3 regions of the Arthrobacter sp. TMT4-20 genome follow, and region 3 is predicted to be linked to each of the others. Evidence: riboswitches for the same ligand, from Rfam matches in the RefSeq annotation. Region 3 holds a riboswitch; each other region holds the start of a gene.
What was found. A riboswitch is a leader RNA that binds a small molecule or an ion and turns the genes downstream of it on or off. The one in region 3 is predicted to bind S-adenosylmethionine.

Region 1 (7,861 bases), on a different contig from region 3:
TGGGGATGAGACTCTGAGTATCGTCGCGCAGCGGATCCGTGCCGCGGTGCACCCATCTGCAGTCGTCGCTCGGTTGTCGGGTGTCGAATTTGCGGTACTGGCTGACCTCGCCGACGCCGGGGAGGCGCAGTCGGTGGCCGCCGAGCTATTGGAGGCCCTGAGCGCGCCGATGGCGGTTGGCGGGACCAGCATTGAAATCACGGTCAGTATTGGCGTTTCGATGGCCAGCGAAACTGACACCCCTGACCGGCTGGTGGGTCGGGCTGCCGCGGCACTGCACCAGGCCAAGAAGCGGGGCCGTAACCGCTGCGAGGTGGAGTGCAGCATGCACAGCGATCCCGACGACGGCCAGCTGAATCGCCGCGGTGAACTGCGCCGTGCCATCGAGGACGGAGAGCTATGCCTCTTCTTCCAGCCCCAGATTGACCTCGTCAGCGGCCAGATGAACGGATTCGAGGCACTGGTGCGCTGGGATCACCCCAATAAGGGCCTGCTGGCACCGTCAGCTTTCATCGACTTCGCCGAAGAATCCGGGCTTATCCTGCCGCTCGGAGCCTGGGTGATCAACGCTGCCGTCGCGCAACAGGCCGCATGGCACCGATCTGCGGCGGGACGGCCCCCAGTACGAATGTCAGTCAATATCTCAGCCATCCAGCTCAGCGATCCCCGCCTCGAAGAAATGGTCACTGAAGCGCTTGAACGCCATGGTGTTGCTCCGGGGCTCCTGACCCTGGAAATCACCGAAACGGCGCTCACCGCGGATCCAGTTGCCGCGCTGCGGACCCTCGAAATTCTCAAGGCCCTGGGCGTCAGGTTGGCAATCGACGATTTTGGTACTGGCCATTCCAGCCTCACCTATCTCAAGCGCTTTCCGATCGACGAACTGAAAATTGACCGCTCCTTCATTGCCGGGCTCACTACCGACAGCAAGGACCACGCGATTGTCGCGTCCTGCATCCAGCTCGCCCACGCCACGAACCTGATCGCCGTCGCCGAAGGCGTTGAAATGCCAGCCCAGCTACACGCGCTGACCGAGCTGGACTGCGACCTCGCGCAGGGCTACTTCTACACCCGCCCCATGTCGGCAGAGGACCTCGAACCGTGGTTCATTCCGCGACCCGATAATATGCGCCTGGGAGAACCCCAACTGGTTGGTCAGTAGCGTTGCAGGTTGACCTTGAAAGTCTCGCCGTTGACCGGAGCTGACGTGTGCTCGTGCACAATTTTCCAGTCACCGTCGCGGCGCCCCAGAACCCAGGTCAGGCGGTTCTGCATGGAGTCCTGTTCGACGTCGTCGGGCCCAATGTCGCGGTAGGTGATGATGGCGTGCACGGTTGCCAGGTCCTCGGTAACCAGAGTCTGAACGTCATCGAAGTCCACCCCGACACGCTCATCCCCCACCGAAGCGAACCACCCGGCCACTGATTCCCGCCACGGGCCTGCACCCTGGTGGCTCCACACGTCCCATAAGTCGAAAACCCGGACATCGTCGTCATACAGGGTCAGCAGGGCATCAACATCCTTCCCGAATACGGCTGCAGCATACTGTTCGAGAACCTGAGTGATCGACTCTTCATCCATGAAGGCGATCCTCGCATGCCCGACCGATGAACGGAACGGGTACGCGCAAGTCATTTATGACGACCGGTAACGGCCAGGTTTTGACCCAACAAATTTTCTGCCTTAGCGTGATCTCCAGAATCAAGAGTGTCAACCAACGGCCCTGGCCGGTTGACCAGCAACCCTCTCCCGTAGCGGGGTGCTCCAGGTGAAGATTCGGCCGCCGGAACAAGTCCCCGGACGGCAAGTACGGCGTATCCAGAATTGACCCCGCCGAGGGGTCGTCGTGGATACCGCCCGCCATCTTGAAGCGAGCCAGCATGTAACCCCGAGGAAACTCCCCGAATGTCGCTGCAGTTATCGCAGCACTTCACCCCTGCCTATCTGCCTATCTGCCTATCTGCCTGTCCAGTGGTAACGCCTGGCCAATGTTATCGGCCGACCGGACCCCACTGACGTACCCCGTTCAAAGGAAAAACCCCCATGAAATCCCGCACCCTTCTCACTATCGCCGTTGCCCCATTCCTCGCCCTCACTGTGGCATGTGGTGGCTCGGGCGAGTCCGGTTCCGGAAATGAAAGCATCAAGCTCGGCGTCGTCGGCGCCAGCGACCCGGAATGGGGCCTGCTCACCGAGGCCGCTGCCGAGGAAGGCATCGAGCTGGAGGTCATCGACTTCGCCGAATACACCCAGCCAAACCCCGCGCTAAGCGAAAGTGAACTGGACCTCAACCAGTTCCAGCACCTGGTGTACCTGGCCCGCTACAACGTATCCAGCGGAGAGGAGCTGGCCCCGATCGGCTCCACGGCCATCTACCCGCTGGGCCTGTACTCAACCCAGTACGGGTCGGTGGAGGAAATCCCCGAAGGATCGACGGTTGCTGTCCCCAACGACGAGAGCAACCTCGCCCGCGGGCTGCTGGTCCTTCAGTCCGCCGGTCTTGTGGTGCTCGACGACGGCGGCAGCGCCTTCTCGACGATCGACGACATTGATGAGGACGCGTCCAAGGTCACCGTCACCACGCTCGAAGCGTCGCTGACCCCCACCTCGCTGCCCGACGTCGCCGCCGCCATCATCAATAACGACTTTGTCCAGGACGCTGGCCTGAACTTCGAGGACGCCATTGCCCAGGACGATCCGACCGATCCTGCCGCCGTCGCGTACGTGAACGTGTTCGCCGCCCGCGCCGGCGAAGAGGGCAACGAGACGTACCAGAAGCTGATCAGCATCTACCAGGAAAACCAGGAGGTGCAGGACGCCGTCCAGGAGACCTCGGGCGGGACCGCCGAGTTCCTTCAGGTCACCCCCGATGAGCTGCAGACGACCCTCGACACCGTCGAGGAAGACACCCGCGCCCAAGGCTAACCAGCCCTCCCTGCCCTGCGGCCAGCTGGCGATCCCGGCTGGCCGCAGGGCCGTTTATCAAGGAACACCATGCCACTCATTTCCCTGCAGGGAGTTACCAAAAGCTTCCCTCCGGGCCGCCGCGGCGACGCTCCCGTGCACGCGATTGACAACGTCAGCCTCGACATCGAGGCTGGAGAGATCTACGGGATCATCGGCTACTCGGGGGCCGGGAAAAGCACTCTGGTCCGCCTGATCAACGCTCTCGAAAAGGCCAGCAGCGGCACCATCATTGTCGACGGCCAGCAGGTCACCAACGTCCCGGACCGGCAACTGCGCAAACTACGTCTCGACATCGGGATGATCTTCCAGCAGTTCAACCTGTTCAACGCCAAAACAGTCTGGAACAACGTCGCCTACCCCCTGCGCGTCGCTGGGAAGAGCCGGGACGAAATCCAGGCGCGCGTCACCGAACTCCTCGACTTTGTGGGACTGGCCGATAAGGCCTCCAACTACCCCGAACAGCTGTCCGGCGGCCAGAAACAGCGCGTCGGCATCGCCAGGGCACTCGCCACCTCGCCAAAAATCCTGCTCGCCGATGAGGCGACGTCGGCGTTGGACCCCGAGACCACCCATGAGGTGCTGCGCCTGCTACGGCGGGTCAATGAGGAGTTGGGCATCACCATAGTGGTGATCACCCACGAAATGGACGTCATCCAGACCCTCGCCACGAAGGTGGCGGTGATGGACAGCGGCCGGATCGTGGAGCAGGGTGATGTGTTCGACGTCTTCTCCAATCCGCGCGAGGCCTCATCCCAACGGTTCGTTTCCACCGTGGTCCGGGGGATCCCCTCACCCGACGAACTCGCGGTTCTCCAGGAGCGGCACACCGGCCGGATCGTCACCTTCTCCTTCCGTGACGGCGACTCCTCGCAAGCCTCGGTCTTCCTCGAGTTGGCGGCCGCCGGCGTCGAGTTCGAACTGATCTACGGCGGCATCAACGACATTCGGGGCCGCGCATTCGGCCATCTCACCCTCGCACTCACCGGGCCCGACGGCGCGGTCGACGCTGCGCTGACCGGGCTGTCCGGTCGCATCACTGTGAAGGAGCTCAGCTGATGGATTCCCTCATTGACCTCACCCCGGAGCTGTGGGTCGCCACTTACGAGACCCTCTACATTGTCGGGTTCAGTCTGTTCTTCGGCGGCCTCGGCGGACTACTGCTCGGCATCGGGCTTTACACCACCCGAGCCGGCAGTATCCTCGGCAACAGCGCCGTGTTCAGCACCCTGAATATCATCGTGAACATCTTCAGGCCCATCCCGTTCATCATTTTCCTCGCCGCGGCACAACCCCTGGCCAGGGCGGTCACCGGAACCGGGATCGGCAACAGCGCCATCATCTTCACCCTGTCGCTGGCCGCCGCATTCGGGATCAGCCGCATCGTTGAACAGAACCTCCTGACTGTCCAACCGGGCGTGATCGAGGCGGCGCGATCCGTCGGGGCCGGGCGCCTCCGCATCATCCTGACCATCCTTATCCCCGAAGCCCTCGGCCCGCTGATCCTCGGGTACACGTTCATCTTCGTGGCGCTGGTCGACATGTCAGCGGTTGCCGGGTACGTGGGCGGCGGCGGGTTGGGCAACTTCGCCATCCAATACGGTTACCGGCAGTTCAACCCCTGGGTCACCTGGGCAGCGGTGATCGTGATCATCCTGTTGGTGCAGGCGGTGCAGCTGCTCGGCAACGTACTCGCCCGGAAAGCGCTCAGACGGTAGCTTTCCGGCCGGCGGCGGGTCTCGAACGTGGTGATCCCCGACGCGGGTAGCGCCAGCGGCAACACCACGGCAACAATTCGCCCCCGGTGCAATCCCACGGAGCGAAACGAAGAAAAGGTCCCTGCAACAGTCTGAAAGGCTATTGGAGGACGAGGTCACGGTGAGCGCGAGCGTGTCAATCAAACCGGTGCTGGCGTCCTCGTCCAGGAAACCTGGATCTAATATTCGCCCGATATTGCCATTCTGGTTAGCACCGATTGAATGTGTGTGCCGAAGTTTGGTGCCCCAGCATCGACTAACGCAGCGACAAGTGTTTTCGAGCCATCACGACAACCCCAATATTGGGACTGCATCCTTAGGGCGGCTAGCACGGCGTCTGACCGACGCTCCATAATGAGACAGAGCATGTCATCGGCCACATAGGTTTCGAATTCAAATAGATCCGCGTAAGGAAAGAAATCTTCATAGTTGTTGGTGACCAGGTAATCGCCCGCACCCATGATCTGCAGCAGCTAACACATGCGCATCAAACTTATCTTTGCCCTCGACGAGAGTCGGGTCGATATCGTAGCCTCGGATCACTGCTTCGGGAAACGCGTCGGTCAACTTCTTGCGCCAAAGTCCGATGTCCTGATCGGAGGCGGCGGGGTTTCTACGTCGGCGATTGTAGAGCCACTCAGCTAATACGTCTTCGCTCCATCGCAACCCGATGCCTTCGGGGCCGGAATTTAGAGCAATCAGAGCGAACCAGTCTCTAAGAGTTCGCGAATAGAGGATATTCGCGTCAAGGAAGATAAGCGTGGCCCCCGGCTGCATAAGGGCTAGCCTATGCAGTTCCGGGGGCCGTGGCTATGGTCAGAACTAATCTTTGTCGAATCCCAACGAATCTTCGAATTCCAGTAGATCTCCGAAGGACTTTCTCTGATCAGCAAGGCGCGACTCGGCCAGTGAACGAAGATCGGACCGGTTAAAACGGGTATGTGACCCCACCTTATGAGAAGCGATCTGCCCAGAGGCAGCGAGTTTCAACAGGGTAGGGCGCGAGATGCCCAGCATCTTCGCTGCTTCCACACTGGTGAGGGCCTTTGGGGATTGGGTAATACCGAAGGGCTGGCCAGCAGCGGCCAAACGCACCACAGTCTGAAGCAGGTCACTGAGTCCATCGGGCACGACAATTGCCTCCCCGGAAGAAGATTCGATCTTAATCTGAAGGTCGCCAGGATCCACTTCGTCAAAGCGGCGCGATACCTCTTTTGCTTCCTCGCTCTGCGAGGTGGTCACATCGATAGTTCGAACATTTTGGATGGCTGTTAGAGCCGCCATGACAACATCTCCTCTTTTTACTTGCACTTATTATCTGACATATCTGAAATAAGTGCAATCTGGCAACGGCGGTCAGATCGTTGACCGCGTGCGGTGAACGCCGGTGATCCGACCCGCATGGTCAAGATTGCCTGCTGCATCGATCAAGGGCTGTTGTCACCCTGACGCGTTTGCCGAGCCGATCTTTCCCGATTCGACGCCGATGGTGACCCAGTAGGCCAGTTCCGCTTCGTCGTCGAGCTGGTCGCGTGACACTGTCAGCCAGCCGCGCCCCATGGGTTTTTCTTTGCCCATGAGCGCCGGCACTGCGCCGCGGCGAAGCAGGTTGTCGTACTCCGCTGGGTTTGCGCGTACCAGTAGGTCACCGGAGCGATCGGCGGCAACAGCCATGCGGTCATTCACCATGAACGAGACGCCGCCGAACATCCGTATTTCCCGCACATTCGGATAGGAGGCGAAGATGTCCCGGAGGCGCCCGGAAAGGTACTCGCGAGCTGAAGCCCTGGTGGTCACGGTCGCCCCTTTGGTTACTGATGCCCTTTGAATATGAGACGAGGGGCAAAATCTGTCAAGCGTTTGGGGGCTGCGGCGCCAACCGGGCACCTGACGACGGCGACGGTTCAGCTGAGTGCGTTCGCTGCCCGCACCAGGAGCCCCGTAGTTAACTGTCCAGGAGTCAGCTCCGGAGCCGTTTCGCTGAGGGAGTCATGCGTCGGTAGCGGGGACGTAGCAATCCGTTCCAGCAACGGAGCCGACGGGCAAGCCAACTCGGGGGCGGCCCCGGTGACCGCCTCGCCGGTACGGGCAGTGACCGCCGGCCAGTCGATGGGACCTGACACTATCTCGGCTGCTACCTCCTCCAGTCCAGGAAGAATGGTCTGCCTGCCCAGACGGGTGCTGACCATCCAGGCATCACCGAAGGGTTTGAGTACTAACCGCTTTCCGGCAATTTCCTGCAGGAGGGCGCCTACGGCCGGCCGCATACCGGTCAGGGTGACATACCCGGATATTCGGGAGATCCCGGCGCCGCCGGGACAGGCTCCGCACATCGCTAGCCCTCCTGCAGGAAATCATCCCGCGTTCAGTTCTTCTTGCACTGGGTTTCTTCTACCTTGAGCAAGACACCCTAGGCAGTGGCCTACGGCATCACGTCGCCGCTGTTGGGGCCGAGGGTCTGGCCCGTGTAGAGGTTACCGCCGGGTGACGAGGCGAGCAGCAGCGCCGTGGGCGCCACTTCCTCAGGCGTGCCGAAACGGCCGACAGGCAGCTCGGCCTGCTTTGCTGCTTTCCATTCATCCGAGAGACCTTCGATCAACGGGGTGAAGATCGGCCCGGGCGCAATGGCGTTGACCAGGATTGAATGCGGTGCCAGCTCCAACGCGAGGGCCTTGGTGAGACCAATGACGCCTGCTTTCGCTGCCACATAGTGCGCCAGACCGGTGCCGCCCTTGATGCCTAACTGCGAGGAGATGTTAATGATCCGACCGCCGCCACGCTTCACCATGTGCGGCGCGGCCCAGCGTGCGGCAAGGAAGACTCCGCGCAGGTCCACATCCATCGTGCGGTCGTAAACCTCCGGACTGAGCTCCAGAAACGGGGTTTCGTCGAGGATGCCGGCGCTGCTGACCAGGATATCGATCCCGCCCAGCAGCTCCGCAGCGGCATCCATGGCGGCCTTGACGTCGTCGCTCTCCATGACATCCACCCGTCGTGCTACAGCAGTGACACCCGTTGACGAACATTCGACGGCCACGGCGTCGGCCTGGGCCTCGTCTACATCCAGCAGGAAAAGGTTCGCACCCTCGGCGGCGTAGAGCCTGGCGATGGCCGCTCCAATACCACTGCCGGCGCCTGTG
Region 2 (7,861 bases), on a different contig from region 3:
TCCGCACAATATTCTCCTGCCAGATAGATAACCAACCTGCGAAGGTATCAGTCCTCTATGAGCGTTAGCTGGGCGTCACCGTTCGACGGCGGGGTCGCACTGTCCGGGTCGCACTGTCGGGACTGGGCCCGGACTACCAGCCCCAGGTGCCGGGGGCGCCTTTGAAAGGCCCGACGATGCGGCTGGTGATCCAGCCGCCGTAGAAGTCGCCCTCCTGCGCCGTGACCACTTCACCGTCAATAAGACAGCGGTCCATTGCTCCCGGATAAATCGCTACCCGGGTTTGCAGTGCCTCGAAGCCGGGGGTGGGGGTTGGGTAGGTCCACCCGGCGCGGGGTGCGCGGTGCTGCCCGCTGACGACGTCGTAATACGCTGCCATCCCCTTGTACTCACACAACGATGAGCCCTCCACCCGAGCCAGGGCGCCGGCGACGAAGTCGTCCATCGGAACGTAGTACACCGGGGGGTGGCTGGTTTCCAGGACCCGGACCGAATTGGTGCTGTCGGCGATCACCATACCTCCGAACTCAATCATCACCCGCTCGGTGGTGGGCTCCAGCCGTGGCGGTCGCGGGTAGTCCCACACTGATTCCTGGCCGGGGCCGGGGACGATAGGTTGCAGTGTCATAACCCAACAATAAGACGTTCAGGCATTCGGTAGGCTGTGAGGGCACCTATTTCATGACTGAAAGCGGCGACGATGAAGATCAGCGTTGGGCAGTTCCGACCGGGCGGTAGCGTCTCGGACAACCTCAAGACCATGCGTGGGCTTGCCGAACAAGCGCGTTCCGAAGGGTCCGAGCTGATCGTCTTCCCCGAGGAATCCATGTTCTCCATCGGGAAGGTGGAGGGTTCGCTGGCGGCTGCCGTCGACGAAAACTGGTCGACCTTCGTGCAGCAGCTGTCCTTCATCGCCGTCGAGCTCGGCATAGCCATTGTTGCTGGCGGGTATGAGGGGAGCGGCGAGGACCGCCCCTACAACACGCTGGTCCTGGTGGATGCCACGGGGAAGATTGTTGACACCTACCGCAAACTTCACCTCTACGACGCTTTCAGCTATCAGGAGTCCACCCGGATCAAACCCGGCGACGGCGGCATCAAGGTGGTTACGATCGGTGACCTGTCAGTGGGGCTCATGACCTGCTACGACATCCGCTTCCCGGAACAGGCACGTGCGCTCGCTGACCGTGGGGCGGATCTGATCCTGGTGCCGGCCGCCTGGTTCAAGGGCGATCACAAGGTGGATCATTGGGAAACCCTGCTGAAGGCCCGCGCCATCGAGAACACCGTCTGGATCGCGGCAGCCGGGACCTCGAGCGGGCATACCATCGGGCACTCGGCGATCCTCGACCCCATGGGAATCCCGCAGGTCTTCCTCACCGACGAGGAAGAGGGAGTGGTCACCACCAACGTGTCACGCCGACGGATCGCCGACGTCCGCGAGTTCCTGCCCGTGCTCAAGAACCGCCGATTCGCGCGCAACGAGGAAATCGTCGAGTCCCACTAGCCCAGCCACCCTGCCCCCAACCAACGGGATCGAGTCAACAGGAATAGCCACTTTTCGGGGCGATTCCTGTTGACTCGATGGGGGTGTGGGATGGGGCTAGATGATGGGTGGGGCTAGGCGGTAACCTGCCGCTTCGACGAGATCACTCCGGTGTTGAAGCCAGCCAGGTTGAGTCCACCGTGGAACCGCGCGTGCTCAATCTTGATACAGCGGTCCATTACCACGTTCAGGCCCGCCTCCTCGGCGTCGTGCGCAACGTCCTCATGCCAGGACCCCAACTGCAGCCACAGCGTTTTCGCGCCAACAGCCTTCGTCTCCTCAAGGACACTGGGCAGATCATCGTGCTTCCGGAACACGTCGACGATGTCGGGGACCTCCGGTAGGTCGGCCAGGGACGCGTAGACGGGCTGCCCCAGAATCTCCTTCGCCACCGGGTTCACGAAGTACAAGCGATAGGGCGACGACGACTGCAGGTAGGTGGCCACGAAGTACGACGCGCGGGACGGCTTATCCGATGCCCCAATGATCGCCACCGACTTGGCGTGACGCAGGAGCGAGAGTCGTTCAGGGGCGGACGGGCCCTCCCAGGTCCGTGCCGTTTCCAGATCGGCGCTCATGCGGTGGCTCCCTCGTGCGGAGTAGGTGTTGAGCCCTGCGGGGTTGCAGTGGCAAGGTCCAGTGCCTGGTCGATGTCCCACAGGATATCGTCCAGGTCCTCGAGTCCGATCGAAATCCTGACCAGGTCCTCGGGGATGCCGGCCGTGACCAGCTGCTCGGCGGACAGCTGCTGGTGCGTGGTCGAGCCGGGGTGGATGACCAGGGTGCGGGCATCGCCCACGTTGGCCAGGTGTGAGGCCAGCTGCAGCGACTCAATAAACTTCTGCCCTGCCGCCCTGCCCCCTTTCACCCCAAAACTGAAGACCGACCCGGGCCCCTGCGGCAGGTACTTGGCGGCCCGCTCGAAATGCCGGTGCGAGGGGAGGCCCGCGAAGTTCACGTACTCCACCCGAGGGTCGTTCTCCAGCCACTCAGCGACCGCCTGGGCGTTGGACAGGTGTTCGTCCATCCGCTGGGCCAGGGTTTCCACGCCCTGCAGCAGCTGGAAGGCCGACATGGGGGAGAGGGACGGCCCGATGTCCCGCAGCTGCTCGGTGCGCAGCTTGGTCAGGAAGCCGTACTCGCCGAAGTTGGCCCACCACTGGATATTGCCGTAGGACGGGACCGGCTCGGTCATGGTGGGGAACCGGCCGTTACCCCAGTTGAAGGTTCCGGCCTCGACGACAACGCCGCCCAGGGTGGTCCCGTGCCCACCGATGAACTTGGTGGCGGAGTGGATCACAATGTCGGCGCCGTGCTCGATGGGCCGGATCAGGTAGGGGGTGCTCAGGGTGGAATCGATGATCAGCGGCACACCGGCGTCGTGGGCGATCTTCGCTAGCCCCTGGATGTCGGCGATTTCACCCGAGGGGTTCGCGATCACCTCCGCGTAGACGGCCTTCGTGTTGTCCTGGATGGCCGCAGCATAGTCAGCGGGATCCGTGCCGGGGACGAAGGTGGTGTCAATGCCGAACCGGCGCAGGGTCACATCGAGTTGGGTGACCGTGCCGCCGTAGAGCTGCGACGCGGCGACAATATGATCCCCGGCCTGGCAGAGGGCCGCGAACGTGATGAATTCGGCGCTCATGCCCGACGCCGTCGCGACCGCCCCGATGCCACCCTCCAGGGACGCGATCCGCTCCTCGAACGCGGCGACCGTAGGGTTGCCGATCCGCGAATAAATGTTGCCGTACTTTTGGAGCGCGAAGAGGTTGGCGGCGTCGTTCGTGTCCTTGAACACGAACGAGGTCGTCTGGTAGATGGGTACCGCTCGGGCGCCGTGGGCCGAGTCGGGGGTGCCACCCGCGTGAAGAGCGCGTGTACGGAAACCGAAGCTGCGATCAGCCATCAGACACCTGCCTTAATCTGGTTGTCAACATTGAAATCTAGGCCCTCTTTACGGGCGAGGTCCGCTTCGAGTTCGCGGACGATGGGGAGGATGTCCTTGCCGAAGGCTTCGACCTCCTCCTGGAAGTGGAGGTAGCAGGTCAGCATCAGGTTCACGCCGATTTTCTTGTACTCGACGATCCGCTCGGCGATCTGCTCGGGGGTGCCGATCAGCTGGGTCTTGAAGCCGTCGTTGTACTGGATCAGGTCCTCGAAGGACGAGTCCGCCCACATACCCTTGCCGTCCTTGGTCGAGGCACCGGCTTCCTGCACGGCGCCCCGGAACCCCTCCACCGCCGGTTTGTGGGCCTTGGCCACGATCTCGCGGAGCGTCTCGCGGGCTTCCTTCTCGGTATCGCGGGCAATCACAAAACCGTTGAGCCCGAACCGGGGGTGGCGGCCGACGTCGGCCGCTGAGGCCTGCACGCCGGCGATATTCTCCTTGAATCCCTCGAGGTCCTTGCCGTTGGAAAAGTACCAGTCGGCCACCCGGCCAGCAGTGGCCTGCGCCGCCGTCGAGTTCCCGCCGAAGAAGATTTCAGGGTGTGGACGCCCGGGCACGTCGACGGGCGGCGGGTTGAGGGTGAAATCGGTGATGTTGTAATACTTGCCGGCCTGGGAGAAGTTCTGCTCGGTCCAGAGGCCGCGGAGGATCCTGATGAACTCTTCGGTGCGGACGTAGCGCTCGTCGTGTTCCAGCCACGGCAGCCCGAACCCGGTGAACTCACTCTTCAGCCAGCCGGACACAATGTTCACCGCCGCCCGACCACCAGAGATGTGGTCAGCGGTGATGATGAACTTCGCCAGGACTCCGGGCTGCCACATGCCGGGGTGGACGGCGGCGATCACCTTCAGCTTTTCGGTCGCACCGAGCAGCGCCAGGGAGAACGACGTCGCCTCATGCTGCTTGTCGGCGCCGTACGACGCCGCATACCGGGTTTGCGAGAGGGCGTACTCGAAGCCGGCGTCCTCCGCGATGCGGGCCAGCTTCTTGTTGTACTCGAAGTCCCAGCTGGTGCGCTGCTCAATGGTGGAGACCACCAGGCCGCCGCTCACATTGGGCACCCAGTACGCGAACTTCAGGGGTTGGGAAAGGTCAATAGCCATAGTGGTCCTCCATCGTGCCTGGCATTAGCACCCTAATGTCACTGCCGTGGGCAGTGGCCAGGGTTGCTGCGGTGTCAATGAGCCAGATCTCTCAACCGCTCGGGATGGTCCCCACCAGTGTGACAGTCCTCTCACGGTCGACCAACATTGTTGCTCTCCGTTGCGGGTTGTCCCTCCGGTGGGGTTTGCTGGCGGGGTCACGGTGACGCCCTTGCGGCCAGTGCGGCAGCGATGCCGGGCACGCACGCCTCGTTCTGCAGGGAAGTGGTGTCACCCAGCGTTGTGTTCTCGAACAGCTGCGTCAGGAGCCGGCGCATGATCTTGCCGGACCGGGTCTTCGGGACGTCCGCGACGACGACGACGGCGGCCGGCTTGGCGATCGGCCCGATCACCGCCGCGACGTGGTCCCGCAAGACCCGGCTCACCTCCTCCGCCGCGTGCGCGCCGGCCCCGTGGGACGCAGCCAGCACCACGAAGGCGGCAATCGCATGGCCGGTCCGCGGATCGGAGACCGGACAGACGCCGGCCTCGACCACCCACGGGTGAGCAACCAGGGCCGATTCAATCTCGATGGTCGAGAGCCGGTGGCCTGACACGTTGAGCACATCGTCGACCCGGCCGAGGATCCAGGTGTCGCCGTCGTCGTCGTTCCTGGCCCCATCACCGGCCAGGAACCAGCCCTGGGCGGCGAACTTTCGCCAGTAGGAATCCAGGTAGCGCTGCGGGTCGCCCCAGACGGTGCGCGCCATCGCCGGTCCGGTGCGGTCCACGACGATCAGGCCCTGCTCACCGGTGGGTACCGGGTTTCCGGCGTCGTCGACAATCCGGGTGCTCACGCCGGGGAGGGCGCGGGAGGCAGAACCGGGCTTGAACGAGGGGTCAGTGGGGCGGGGAGAGAGGATGGTGGCGCCGGTTTCTGACTGCCACCAGGTGTCGACGACCGGTGCGGTGCCAGCCCCGAGGTGCTCCCTGAACCAGCGCCAGGCCTCGGGGTTGGTGGCCTCACCGACGGTGCCGAGGAGACGGATCGAGGACAGATCGTAGCTGGCAGGCACGCCGTCCGGGAACCAGCCCATCAGCGACCGGATCAGGGTGGGGGCCGTGTAATAGCTGGTCACCTTGTAACGCTGGATGATCTCGAAGTGCCGCCCCGGATGTGGGGTGTTGGGAGTGCCCTCGAAGATCACCTGGGTGGCGCCGTTGGAGAGCGGACCGTAGATCTCGTAGGTATGGGCGGTCACCCAGGCAAGGTCGGCGGTGCACCAGTGGACGTCCTGGTCCCGCTGCGACGGATCGGGGTTGCTGAACAGGTAGGCGAAACTCCACGACGCCTGGGTCAGGTACCCACCGGAGGTGTGCACCAGGCCTTTCGGCTTACCCGTGGTGCCGGAGGTGTACATGATGAACAGGGGAGTCTCGGCGTCGAACGCCTCGGCAGCGTGATGCGGGGACGCGGCGCCGACGGCGTCATGCCACCAGACGTCCCGGCCCTCGGTCCACTCGATGTCGCTGCCGGTGCGGCGGATCACCAGAACATGTTCGATGCTGTTGGAACCGGACACGGCCTGATCGGCGTTGGTCTTGACCGGCACCGCTGCGCCGCGCCGGTACTGCCCGTCAGTTGTGACCAACAGTTTGGCGCCGGTGTCCTCAACCCGGAAGCGTAAGGCTTCAGCAGAGAATCCGCCGAACACCAGTGAGTGCACCGCCCCGATTCGCGCGCACGCCAGGGTGACCACAATCGTTTCGACGAGCACGGGTAGGTAGATCACCACGCGGTCGCCCTTGCCGATCCCGAGGTTCAGCAAGGCGTTGGCGGCGCGTGACACCTCCTCCTGCAGGTCCGAGTAGGTGACCGTTCGCTGGTCCCCGGGCTCACCCTCGAAATGCAGGGCGACCTTGCTGCCCAGCCCGGCATCCACGTGCCGATCCACGCAGTTGTGGGCCACGTTGAGGCGGCCCCCCGCGAACCACTCGATCACCGGGACGGTGAGCTGCCCGTCGGCGCCACCCGATACCGGCCGGGCTGGCTGAAAGCTGTGCGCCGTGGACCATTCGGCAGCCCAGTCCAGCCGGCGCGCCTGCTGTTCCCAGAACGCCAGGCGGTCCGTCTCGGTCAGGGGGTCGGCCTCCTGAAGGCTCACGCCCATCGCCGGACCGCCCACTTCTCGGCGATCCCCAGGAGGGCATCGGTGGTTTTGCCGATGATCGCCAACAGGATGATCGCCAGGAAGATCCTGTCCACCCGTCCGTTGTATTGTGAATCACTCAACAGGTATCCGAGCCCCAGCGAGGAGGCAATCAGTTCAGCCGCGACCAGGAACAGCCACGCCTGGGCGAGGCCCAACCGGAGACCGGAGAACACTGATGGAATCACGGCCGGGAGTTGCACCGTGGTCAGCAGTTTGAAGCCCTTCAACCCGAACGCCCGGCCGGCCTCCACCAGGTTCCGGTCCACGTGCCGGAGCGCGAGGTACACGGTGGTGAAGACGGGGAAGAAGGCGCCAATGAGGATCAGCGTGATCTTTGAATCCTCGCCGATCTTCATCCACAGGATGAGCAGCGGCACCCAGGCCAGGGACGGGACAGCACGCAAGGCGCCGATGGTGGGAGCGAGCAGCGCGTCCGCGATCCGGGACAGCCCGACGAGTGAGCCGATCGCGAGGCCCAGGGCGGCGCCGAAGGTGAAGCCCAGCAGTACCCGTTGGGTGGAGATGCCGATGTGGGTCCACAGCTCGCCGCGCTGGATCAGTTCGACTGCCGCATTGAGCACCGCCGCGGGCGGCGGCACCTGGACGGCGCTGAACAGGCCGGTGACGGAGTTCAGCTGCCAGACGGTGATGATCAGCCCGGGCAGGATCAGCCCGAGGAGCAGACGCACCCAGCCACGCCGCAGCGGGCCGGTCTGGGACCATCCATGTGCCGGTCCGCCCCGTTCGGGCGGCGGCTGGGTGGCGTCTGCCGTTGCCACGGTGGAGCCGGAGGCTTCCAGGGAAGTCTGGCTCACGCCCGTGACGCTGTTCCCGGTCACGTACGGATTCCCGATGTGGGTCATGAGGAGGCCTCAATCGCCGTGGGATCCGCGTTGCGCACCAGGGAGTCTTCAAAGAGGGTGTCGAGCGCTTCGTCAACCTGTTCCTGGCTGGAGACGTCACCGGATTCGACGAACACCGGACCGATCTTCTCCAGCACAGCCCGCTGCGCGTCACCCGGGATGGGGTCAACGTCCAGGTTGGTGCGGTCGATGATGACCGCGTTGGCGAT
Region 3 (7,861 bases):
TCAATGTCTCCACGCACCTGAACAGCCTCTCCACCCGGGCCGTTCGCCTGTACCTGGATCACAATCCGACAATCGTCGACCCGCGGAAGTATATCGGGGCCGGGCGTGCTGCCATCGAATCGGAAACCGCACGCCTGCTAACCCTCTTCGCTACCGCAGGCCCGGTCGCTGCGGCAGCCACCATCAACGGGAACGGGCCAGCGGGATGAAACGCGCGGAACGGCTCAGCGCCATCCTTGACCTACTCTCCGAAGCCACCCAGGTGGAAGTCGACGAAATAGTCAGCAAGCTCAAAGTCTCACCGGCCACCGCCCGGCGGGACCTGGACAGCCTCGCGGAGCAGCGGTTGCTGACCCGCACACACGGTGGGGCCACCATCGAAACCGTCGCCTACGATCTGCCCGGGCGCTACAACAAGGACGTCCACGCCGGGCAGAAGCGCGCGATCGCGCAGGCCGCAAGCGACCTCATCCCCAAGGGAGCGGTGATCGGGCTCTGCGGCGGGACCACCAGCACGGCAATCGCCTCGGCGCTCAGCAAACGCAGCGACCTGATGGAACCGTCAAACAAGCCAACGCTTACTGTCGTCACCAACGCCATCAACATTGCAGCCCAGCTCGCTGTCCGGCCCAACTTCAAAATCATGGTCACCGGTGGCATCGTCAACCCCCGCTCCTATGAACTGGTGGGTTCTTATGCTGACGCGGTGCTGCAGCGGGTGGCCCTCGACCTGGCGTTTGTCGGAGTCAACGGGCTGGACCCGGTCGTCGGGCCCACCATCAGCGACGAGGGTGAAGCCGCGGTCAACGCAATGGTCGCCAAACGCGCCGCCAAGGCCTACGTTGTCGCGGACTCGTCGAAGATCGGTACCCGATGCTTCGCCACCATGACCGGCTACACCTTCAGCAACCTGATCACCGACTCAGGAATCACCGCCGCTCAGCGGCGGTCGTTCGAAGATCATGGGACCACCGTCATCGTCGCCCCGAAGCTGGGTGCCGACTAGCCCCAAGGATCGCCCACTAGGATGGCTGGCATGTCCACCGAGATACCCAAGGCGTCCACGACGTCGACGCCGGACGATGTCAACCGGTCGGCCCCCGTCCAACGTCGGCGGATCACCGCCGAGATAGCGATTGTGCTCGGACTTTCCCTCGGGCAATCGGCCGTCTACGCGGTGGTCAACCTGCTCGACAAGCTCAGCCAGGCGCCGCTCGCTGCGCAGACCACCCGGCTGAATCCGGTCCTGAATGACCGCCAGTACTTCGACCTCACCTACCAGCTGCTCGGCATCTTCTTCGCGCTGGTTCCGGTGTTCCTGGTGCTATTCCTCCTGACGGAACCGGGAAAGTCGGCGTTCCGCACCCTGGGATTCACTTTCAGCCGGCCACGGGTCGATTTCGGCCTGGGGTTCGGCCTGGCGATGGTCATCGGGGTCGGCACGCTCGGCGTCTATGCGGCGGGGCGTGCGCTGGGGATCACGACGGCAATCGAGCCCGCTGCGCTCGACGCCTACTGGTGGACCGTGCCCGTCCTGATTCTCTCGGCGCTGCGCCACGCAGTGGTCGAAGAGGTCATTGTGGTGGGATACCTGTTTCACCGGCTGAAGCAGCTGGGCTGGTCAATGCCGGCCATCATCATCACCAGTGCCCTGCTCCGGGGCAGCTACCACCTGTATCAGGGCTTCGGGCCGTTTATCGGCAATGTCCTGATGGGTCTGATCTTTGGATATGCCTACACCCGGACCAAACGGGTGATGCCCCTGGTCATCGCCCACGCCCTGCTCGATATCGCCGGGTTTGTAGGCTTCGCCCTCTTTGGATCGGCGATTGGTATCGGCGACTAGTCACGTGGCGACTTGCCGGCCGGTCACACGAAAGGGTGCAGTTAAATTTCCACCAGGCCGTTGGCAGTCTGGAAGGTCACGGACATGATGCCGGGAGTGCCATTGGGTGCCACCCACTGCACAACAACCTCATCGAGCGGCTCGGTCGCCGGCGTGCCCAGCCATTCAGCAATCCGGTCGGGGGACCCTGCAATGGTCAGCGAATCGAGGCGCACTGTAGCGGGTCGGGCCTGTGAGGGGTGCAGGGCCTCAGTACCGTCATCCCACCGCAACATATAGGGGACCTGGGGATCAGCGATCAGCCCCTTGATGCCAATCTGCTGCCAGGTGAGCTCCTGACCGTCAGGAAATTTGCGGTTGCCCGGGACGGCGCTACGACCGAGGCGTTCCTCGAAGGGGGCCAGATCATCCACAGCAACACACCAACCCATCCAGCCGCCGCCAGCCTCGGACCGGGCGCGAACCGCCTGGCCGAAGGGAGCTTTGTCGGAAGCCGGGTGGTTCAGCACCTCAACAACTTCGAGATATTGACCGTTCAGCATCGGGAAAATCATGTTCCTGGTGCCGAAGCGGGGATGCACACCACCCTTCACCGGGTCGACGCCGAGGGCATCGGCGATCCTCCCCGCAGTTGCTACGAGGCCGTCGGGTTCACAAGCATATGAGACATGGTCCAAGCGCATGGCCCTAGTTTGGCACTTTGTGATCTGTGTCTCGACTTAGGGGACCCTTACCGACGAAAAGGCGTCTCACGCCACCCCGGGCAGCCATCAGAACGATGATCAGCGCCGTGACCTGGAAGAAGCCACCCAGGTACACCGCATCGCCGAAGAGGAACGCCACCAGCTGGAGCACCAGGAGTTTGCTTCCGGGAAGCACCAGCAGCAGGGCCCCACCATTGATCACCCGGGGGAGAACCCGCTCAGCCGTACGGACGCGGGTCAACAGGGCCTTCTTCACCCGCATCACCAATTCGAGCACCAGCTTCAGCAGCGCAGCGGTCAGCAACGCCAGGGTGAACGTCTCGGAAATCACCGCGGGAAACAGTTGAATGAACAGACCCAGGACGACGAGGTAGACAAAAACATCGACGAGATCGATTGGGCGGATCCGCATGGCGCAAGCTTATCGGGCTGCTGGGGGCAGATCAGGGTCTTTTTTGCCACGGACGTTCAGATACACGGACGTTCACATATTTGCGTCGAAGCTGCGTTTTCGGGTTATCTAGGAACAGGTCACGAGTGCCAGCACGGAGCGGAACACCCCGCTCCACCAAGCCCCGGCTTGCTGGACGGCAACCCTCCTTCGCGGTGGGGTGCCCCGGGTGACGACCAGGCGGCGGACAGGGTGTCCGGCGCAAGCGCGGATTCCGAGGTGGGCGATACCAGTGACAACTATTCACACCGCACAACAGGACCGGGCCCAGGTGACACCTGACGGCGTCGTCCGCTCACTCGGTCTGGGCCCCTTCACCTGTGAAACCGGGGGGCACCTGCCCGAGATTACGCTCGCCTATGAAACCTGGGGCACCCTCAACGACGATGGGTCCAATGCCGTCCTGATTCAGCATGCACTGACCGGCAGCTCCCATGTTGCCCGCGGCGATTCGACCGAAGACGGTTGGTGGGACCAGCTGGTGGGCCCCGGCAAAACCATCGACACCACCAGGTATTTTGTCGTATCCATCAATATGCTCGGCGGCTGCTATGGCTCCACCGGACCTGCGTCAGCGGACCCCGACGGCGTCCCCTGGGGCTCCCGATTCCCCTACCTCACGGTCAGGGATTCGGTCCGGGCCGAGGCCCTCCTGGCTGATGCGCTCGGAATCGATCGGTGGCACTCGGTGATCGGGGGGTCGCTCGGCGGCGCGAGGGCCCTGGAGTGGGCTCTGGTGTACCCGGAGCGGGTCGAACGGTGCGCAGTCATCGCCTGCACTGCCGCAAGCTCGGCAGAGCAGATTGCCTTCGCCCAGGCGCAGCTGCAGGCTATCCGGTTGGACCCGGGATTCGCCGCGGGGGACTACTATCCGGGCACAGGCCCGGTCGCCGGGCTCGGGCTGGCCCGGCGCATCGCCCACATCACCTACCGGTCCGAGCCGGAGCTGGAGCACCGCTTCGGTCGGGCGGCACAGGGTGCAGAGACACCCTTCGGCTCGTCGGACCCGGCAGCCCGGGGCAGATTTCAGGTGGAAAGCTACCTTGACCATCAAGCCAGCAAGCTGGTGGAACGGTTCGACGCCAACAGCTATCTGGTGCTGACAGAAGCACTCATGGGGCATGATGCCGGCCGGGACCGCGGTCCCCTGCACCTGGCGTTGCGGGATGCCACCGCCGAGTTCTTCATCGCAGCGGTTGACTCGGACCGGTTGTATTTCCCCAGCCAGTCCCACACCCTGGCACAGGCCTTGCCGGGGGAGGTGCCCGTCCACACGATCGTCTCACCGATCGGCCACGACGCCTTCCTGACCGAGATCCACCAGCTCGATCAACGCCTGCGGGAAGCCTTCTACACCGATCACTAGTGAATGACCGGGGCTTAGCCGCCGACGCCGGGGGGCATCCCGGGGCCAAAGATCGGAGCGGCATCGGGCCTTTTCGCCAGCACCCCGTCGCCCGAGGACTGGCGGCGGAGCCGGCGCAGCACCCAGGGGACGAAGTACACCTTCGCCCACACCAGGTCCTCCGTCCGCGCGGCGCGCCAGCTCTGATGGGGCAGCGGCTGCGGTTCGAGCGGTGTCAGGGAATGGGGTACCGCGAGGGTTTCCAGCACCATCATGGCAATGGTGTGATGACCCAGCGGGGAAAAGTGCAACCGGTCTCCATCCCACATCTGCGGGTTCACCAGCTGCCGGAGCGCCCACATGTCTGCGATCAGGGCGTCATGCCGGGCGGCGATGATCCTCAGGTTCTCGTTGAAAATTGCCGTCTTGGACCTGAAGTTGCCCAGCACCGAATCTCTCGCGTCGGGGCCGGCGAACAGGACCACCGTCGCCTGATCCGCGCTGAGCGCCTCAACGGCACCGTCCAGCCGGGCCGCCAGCTGGTCCGGGTCGCCACCCGGCCGGATCAGGTCGTTGCCGCCGGCCGAGATGGTGATCAGGTCCGGTTTCAAGGCCAAAGCCGGTGCAACCTGCTGGTCCACGATCTGGTGCAGCAGCCGGCCACGAACGGCGAGGTTGGCATACGCGAAATCCTCCCGGCTCCTGCTGAGTTCTTCAGCGACCCGGTCGGCCCACCCCCTGTTGCCGCCCACGCTCTCGGGATTCGGGTCACCAATGCCCTCGGTGAATGAGTCACCGAGGGCAACATAGCGGGTCCACGGATGCGGGATACTGTTCGCCACGCTGCTCTCTGGCATGCTGTCGTGAGGATCGGCCGGGGTGTCGGGCGTCAGGTACAGGTTCCGGTTCATCCTTCTATCCTGTTACAGACCGATACTGAACGCGACCCTCCGCGCGTGAAAGACTAGGTCAATGACTCTTTCGGAATCACCCCACCTGCCAGCCGCCGATCACGCCACCGCGCCTGCCTGGGATCCCGTGGTCCTGTGGTCGCGCCCCGCGGCGGAACGCGAGGGTACCGCCCTGCTCGTCATGTTCCACGGACATCTTGCCAATGAGGAAGACCTCATGGGCTTAGTCGACCATCTGCCGCCCAACCTCACGGTCGCCTCCGTGCGGGCCCCCCACGCGATGGGGCCAGGGTTCACCTGGTTCCCCCTCACCCAGGACACCGGATACTCGGTGGATCTGGTGACTGACACCGTCGCCAAGGTAGCCGGCTGGCTCGACTCGGTGAAAGCCGGGCATACCAGCGTGTCCCTGCTCGGCTTCTCCATGGGAATGGCCGTCGCCACCACCCTGCTGCGTCATCGCCCCCGCGACTTCACCGCCGTCGTCGGGCTCTCAGGGTTTGTGGTGCCAGCCGAGGGCAGCCAGTTCTTCAATGACGACGACGCAGCAGCGCACCCGGTGCCGCTCTTCTGGGGGCGCGATCAGGAGGATCCGGTGATCACTCCCGACCGGATTGAATTCACTCACCGCTGGGCTGTCGCACACACGAACCTCACCAAGGTGCTGTATGCGGGCATCGCCCACAGCATCAGCATGCGTGAGCTTGCCCACGTCAAGGAATTCCTCGAGCTGACAGTTTTCGGGATTGAACCGCAGCCTAAACGCCGTTAGCGGTCTCACGGGTGATAGTGACCGAGGCGCCATTCACGGTGACCACGTCGCCTGGATGGAGCTGCGCGCCGCGGCGCTCCTCGATGGCCCCGTTGACTTTCACGAGGCCGTTATCCACCAGCTCCTTGGCCTGCGCGCCGTCCTCAGCCAGATTGGATAGCTTCAGCAGCTGACCCAGCCGGATCATGTCATCAGTAATGGGGATGGTGTGGCCGACGGTCGGGTCGCTTTCTGGGGATTGGTTCATGGCTCCATTCTGCCCGACCCTGCCGGTCTCAGCGGCATGGCTCCGAATCTCTTGATCCGTTCGACTGGTCCCAGGGCACGGGCCAGCCTGCCATAGGATCAATGGGTGTCACACCACCCCCGGCTTCCCCTGTTCCTCGGCCTGCTGCTCGCCGTCTCAGCCGGCGTGGCAATTCCCCTGCAGGGGAGAATCAACGGCGCCCTCGGCACACACCTCAACGATGGGGTTGCCGCAGCGCTAGTCAGCTTCAGCACCGGCCTCGTCCTGATGGTGATTATCACCCTCGTGCTGCCGCGGGGGCGGGCCGGTTTCCGGCAGATACTTCCCTCGGTGCGGGAGCGGCGGTTCCCGCCCATCTATCTTGCCGCTGGCACCATCGGCGCGTTCTTTGTCTTCTCCCAGTCCCTGACCATCGGTGTTCTGGGGGTGGCGCTCTTCACGGTAGCGGCAGTGATGGGCCAGACCCTCAGTGGCCTGCTCGCCGACCGTGCAGGCATCGGGCCGGCAGGGAAACGACCGCTGACCGTGATGCGATTAATTGGCACGGCGCTCGCCGTCGCTGCCGTGGTCTGGGCGGTGTCACCCCGGTTCGGTGCCACCGGCGACCTCAGCAGCTGGCTGATACCGGTGCTGCTGCCGATCCTGGCCGGATTCCTCATCAGCTTCCAACAGGCCATGAATGGCACCGCGTCGGTTCACTATGGGACCCCAATCATCGCCACCCTGATCAATTTCATCTCCGGGGCGTCGGTCCTGCTGCTCGCCTGGCTGATCAAAATTCTCGTCGCCGGGCCGGGCGCGGCCCTGCCCACCGAGTGGTGGTATTACCTCGGCGGCCCGCTGGGATGCGTCTTCATCGGGCTGGGAGCGGTGCTGGTCCGGAGCCTCGGCGTCCTGCTCACCGGTCTGGGGATGATCGCAGGCCAGCTGGTCGGTTCCCTGGCCCTCGACCTGGTCTTCCCGACCCCGGGCACCGTGGTGGAACTCGCCACCGTGGCGGGCCCCATCCTCACCCTCATCGCCATTGTGCTGACCACCTTGCCATGGCCGAGACGGGCGCTCCGGGTACGCTGATCAGCCGACCCCAGATGCCTTGACCTGGGCAGTTGATCCGGGTAGTTGACCGGAGCAGCCGATACACCCCGGCAGCCGATACGCCTCGGTAGGCTAAGGTTGTACCTTCGATTCGAGCAGGCACCCAGCCCCTGTTTTGGAACCCCTCACCGGGACCATTCACCGGAACCAGATGCTGAACCTCAGCCCTGCCGGACACCACCACGGACCGCACCCAGCGGCCTGTAGAAATGGAGAACCACCTTGGCCAAGAACCAGTCCGCACTCGACCCCATCATTTCGCTCGCGAAGCGCCGCGGGTTTGTCTTCCAGGCGGGGGAAATCTACGGAGGATCACGGTCAGCCTGGGACTATGGTCCCCTCGGCGCCGAGTTGAAGGAAAACATCAAACGCCAGTGGTGGCAGTCAGTGGTTCGCGGGCGCGACGACGTCGTCGGCCTGGATTCCTCCGTAATCCTCCCGCGCAAGGTCTGGGAGGCATCCGGCCACGTCGAGGTGTTCAGCGACCCCC

Region 1: it holds a riboswitch for S-adenosylmethionine, as region 3 does, so the genes downstream of both, ACX80Z_RS12025 (MetQ/NlpA family ABC transporter substrate-binding protein) here and metX (homoserine O-acetyltransferase MetX) in region 3, are expected to answer to the same signal.
Region 2: it holds a riboswitch for S-adenosylmethionine, as region 3 does, so the genes downstream of both, sfnG (dimethylsulfone monooxygenase SfnG) here and metX (homoserine O-acetyltransferase MetX) in region 3, are expected to answer to the same signal.

The regions. Positions count from the first base shown of each region.
Region 1 is NZ_JBTNDW010000011.1:97,036-104,896, forward strand. It holds gene ACX80Z_RS12015 (putative bifunctional diguanylate cyclase/phosphodiesterase) at 1-1,162, shown strand, start outside; gene ACX80Z_RS12020 (YybH family protein) at 1,156-1,581, opposite strand; SAM riboswitch class IV at 1,700-1,816, shown strand; gene ACX80Z_RS12025 (MetQ/NlpA family ABC transporter substrate-binding protein) at 2,044-2,925, shown strand; gene ACX80Z_RS12030 (methionine ABC transporter ATP-binding protein) at 2,995-4,023, shown strand; gene ACX80Z_RS12035 (methionine ABC transporter permease) at 4,023-4,682, shown strand; gene ACX80Z_RS12040 (hypothetical protein) at 5,145-5,498, opposite strand; gene ACX80Z_RS12045 (helix-turn-helix domain-containing protein) at 5,544-6,005, opposite strand; gene ACX80Z_RS12050 (TfoX/Sxy family protein) at 6,162-6,518, opposite strand; gene ACX80Z_RS12055 (hypothetical protein) at 6,626-6,988, opposite strand; gene ACX80Z_RS12060 (SDR family NAD(P)-dependent oxidoreductase) at 7,144-7,861, opposite strand, start outside.
Region 2 is NZ_JBTNDW010000013.1:32,915-40,775, reverse strand. It holds gene ACX80Z_RS12920 (SurA N-terminal domain-containing protein) at 1-7, opposite strand, end outside; gene ACX80Z_RS12915 (DUF427 domain-containing protein) at 134-628, opposite strand; gene ACX80Z_RS12910 (carbon-nitrogen hydrolase family protein) at 701-1,507, shown strand; gene ACX80Z_RS12905 (CoA-binding protein) at 1,621-2,124, opposite strand; gene ACX80Z_RS12900 (O-acetylhomoserine aminocarboxypropyltransferase/cysteine synthase family protein) at 2,121-3,452, opposite strand; gene sfnG (dimethylsulfone monooxygenase SfnG) at 3,452-4,597, opposite strand; SAM riboswitch class I at 4,604-4,708, opposite strand; gene acs (acetate--CoA ligase) at 4,795-6,747, opposite strand; gene ACX80Z_RS12885 (ABC transporter permease) at 6,738-7,652, opposite strand; gene ACX80Z_RS12880 (aliphatic sulfonate ABC transporter substrate-binding protein) at 7,649-7,861, opposite strand, start outside.
Region 3 is NZ_JBTNDW010000009.1:154,872-162,732, reverse strand. It holds gene ACX80Z_RS10755 (class II fructose-bisphosphate aldolase) at 1-209, shown strand, start outside; gene ACX80Z_RS10750 (DeoR/GlpR family DNA-binding transcription regulator) at 206-1,006, shown strand; gene ACX80Z_RS10745 (CPBP family intramembrane glutamic endopeptidase) at 1,037-1,846, shown strand; gene ACX80Z_RS10740 (VOC family protein) at 1,888-2,529, opposite strand; gene ACX80Z_RS10735 (hypothetical protein) at 2,534-2,962, opposite strand; SAM riboswitch class IV at 3,080-3,215, shown strand; gene metX (homoserine O-acetyltransferase MetX) at 3,234-4,367, shown strand; gene ACX80Z_RS10725 (SGNH/GDSL hydrolase family protein) at 4,382-5,203, opposite strand; gene ACX80Z_RS10720 (alpha/beta hydrolase) at 5,319-6,029, shown strand; gene ACX80Z_RS10715 (RNA-binding S4 domain-containing protein) at 6,016-6,276, opposite strand; gene ACX80Z_RS10710 (DMT family transporter) at 6,382-7,350, shown strand; gene ACX80Z_RS10705 (glycine--tRNA ligase) at 7,594-7,861, shown strand, end outside.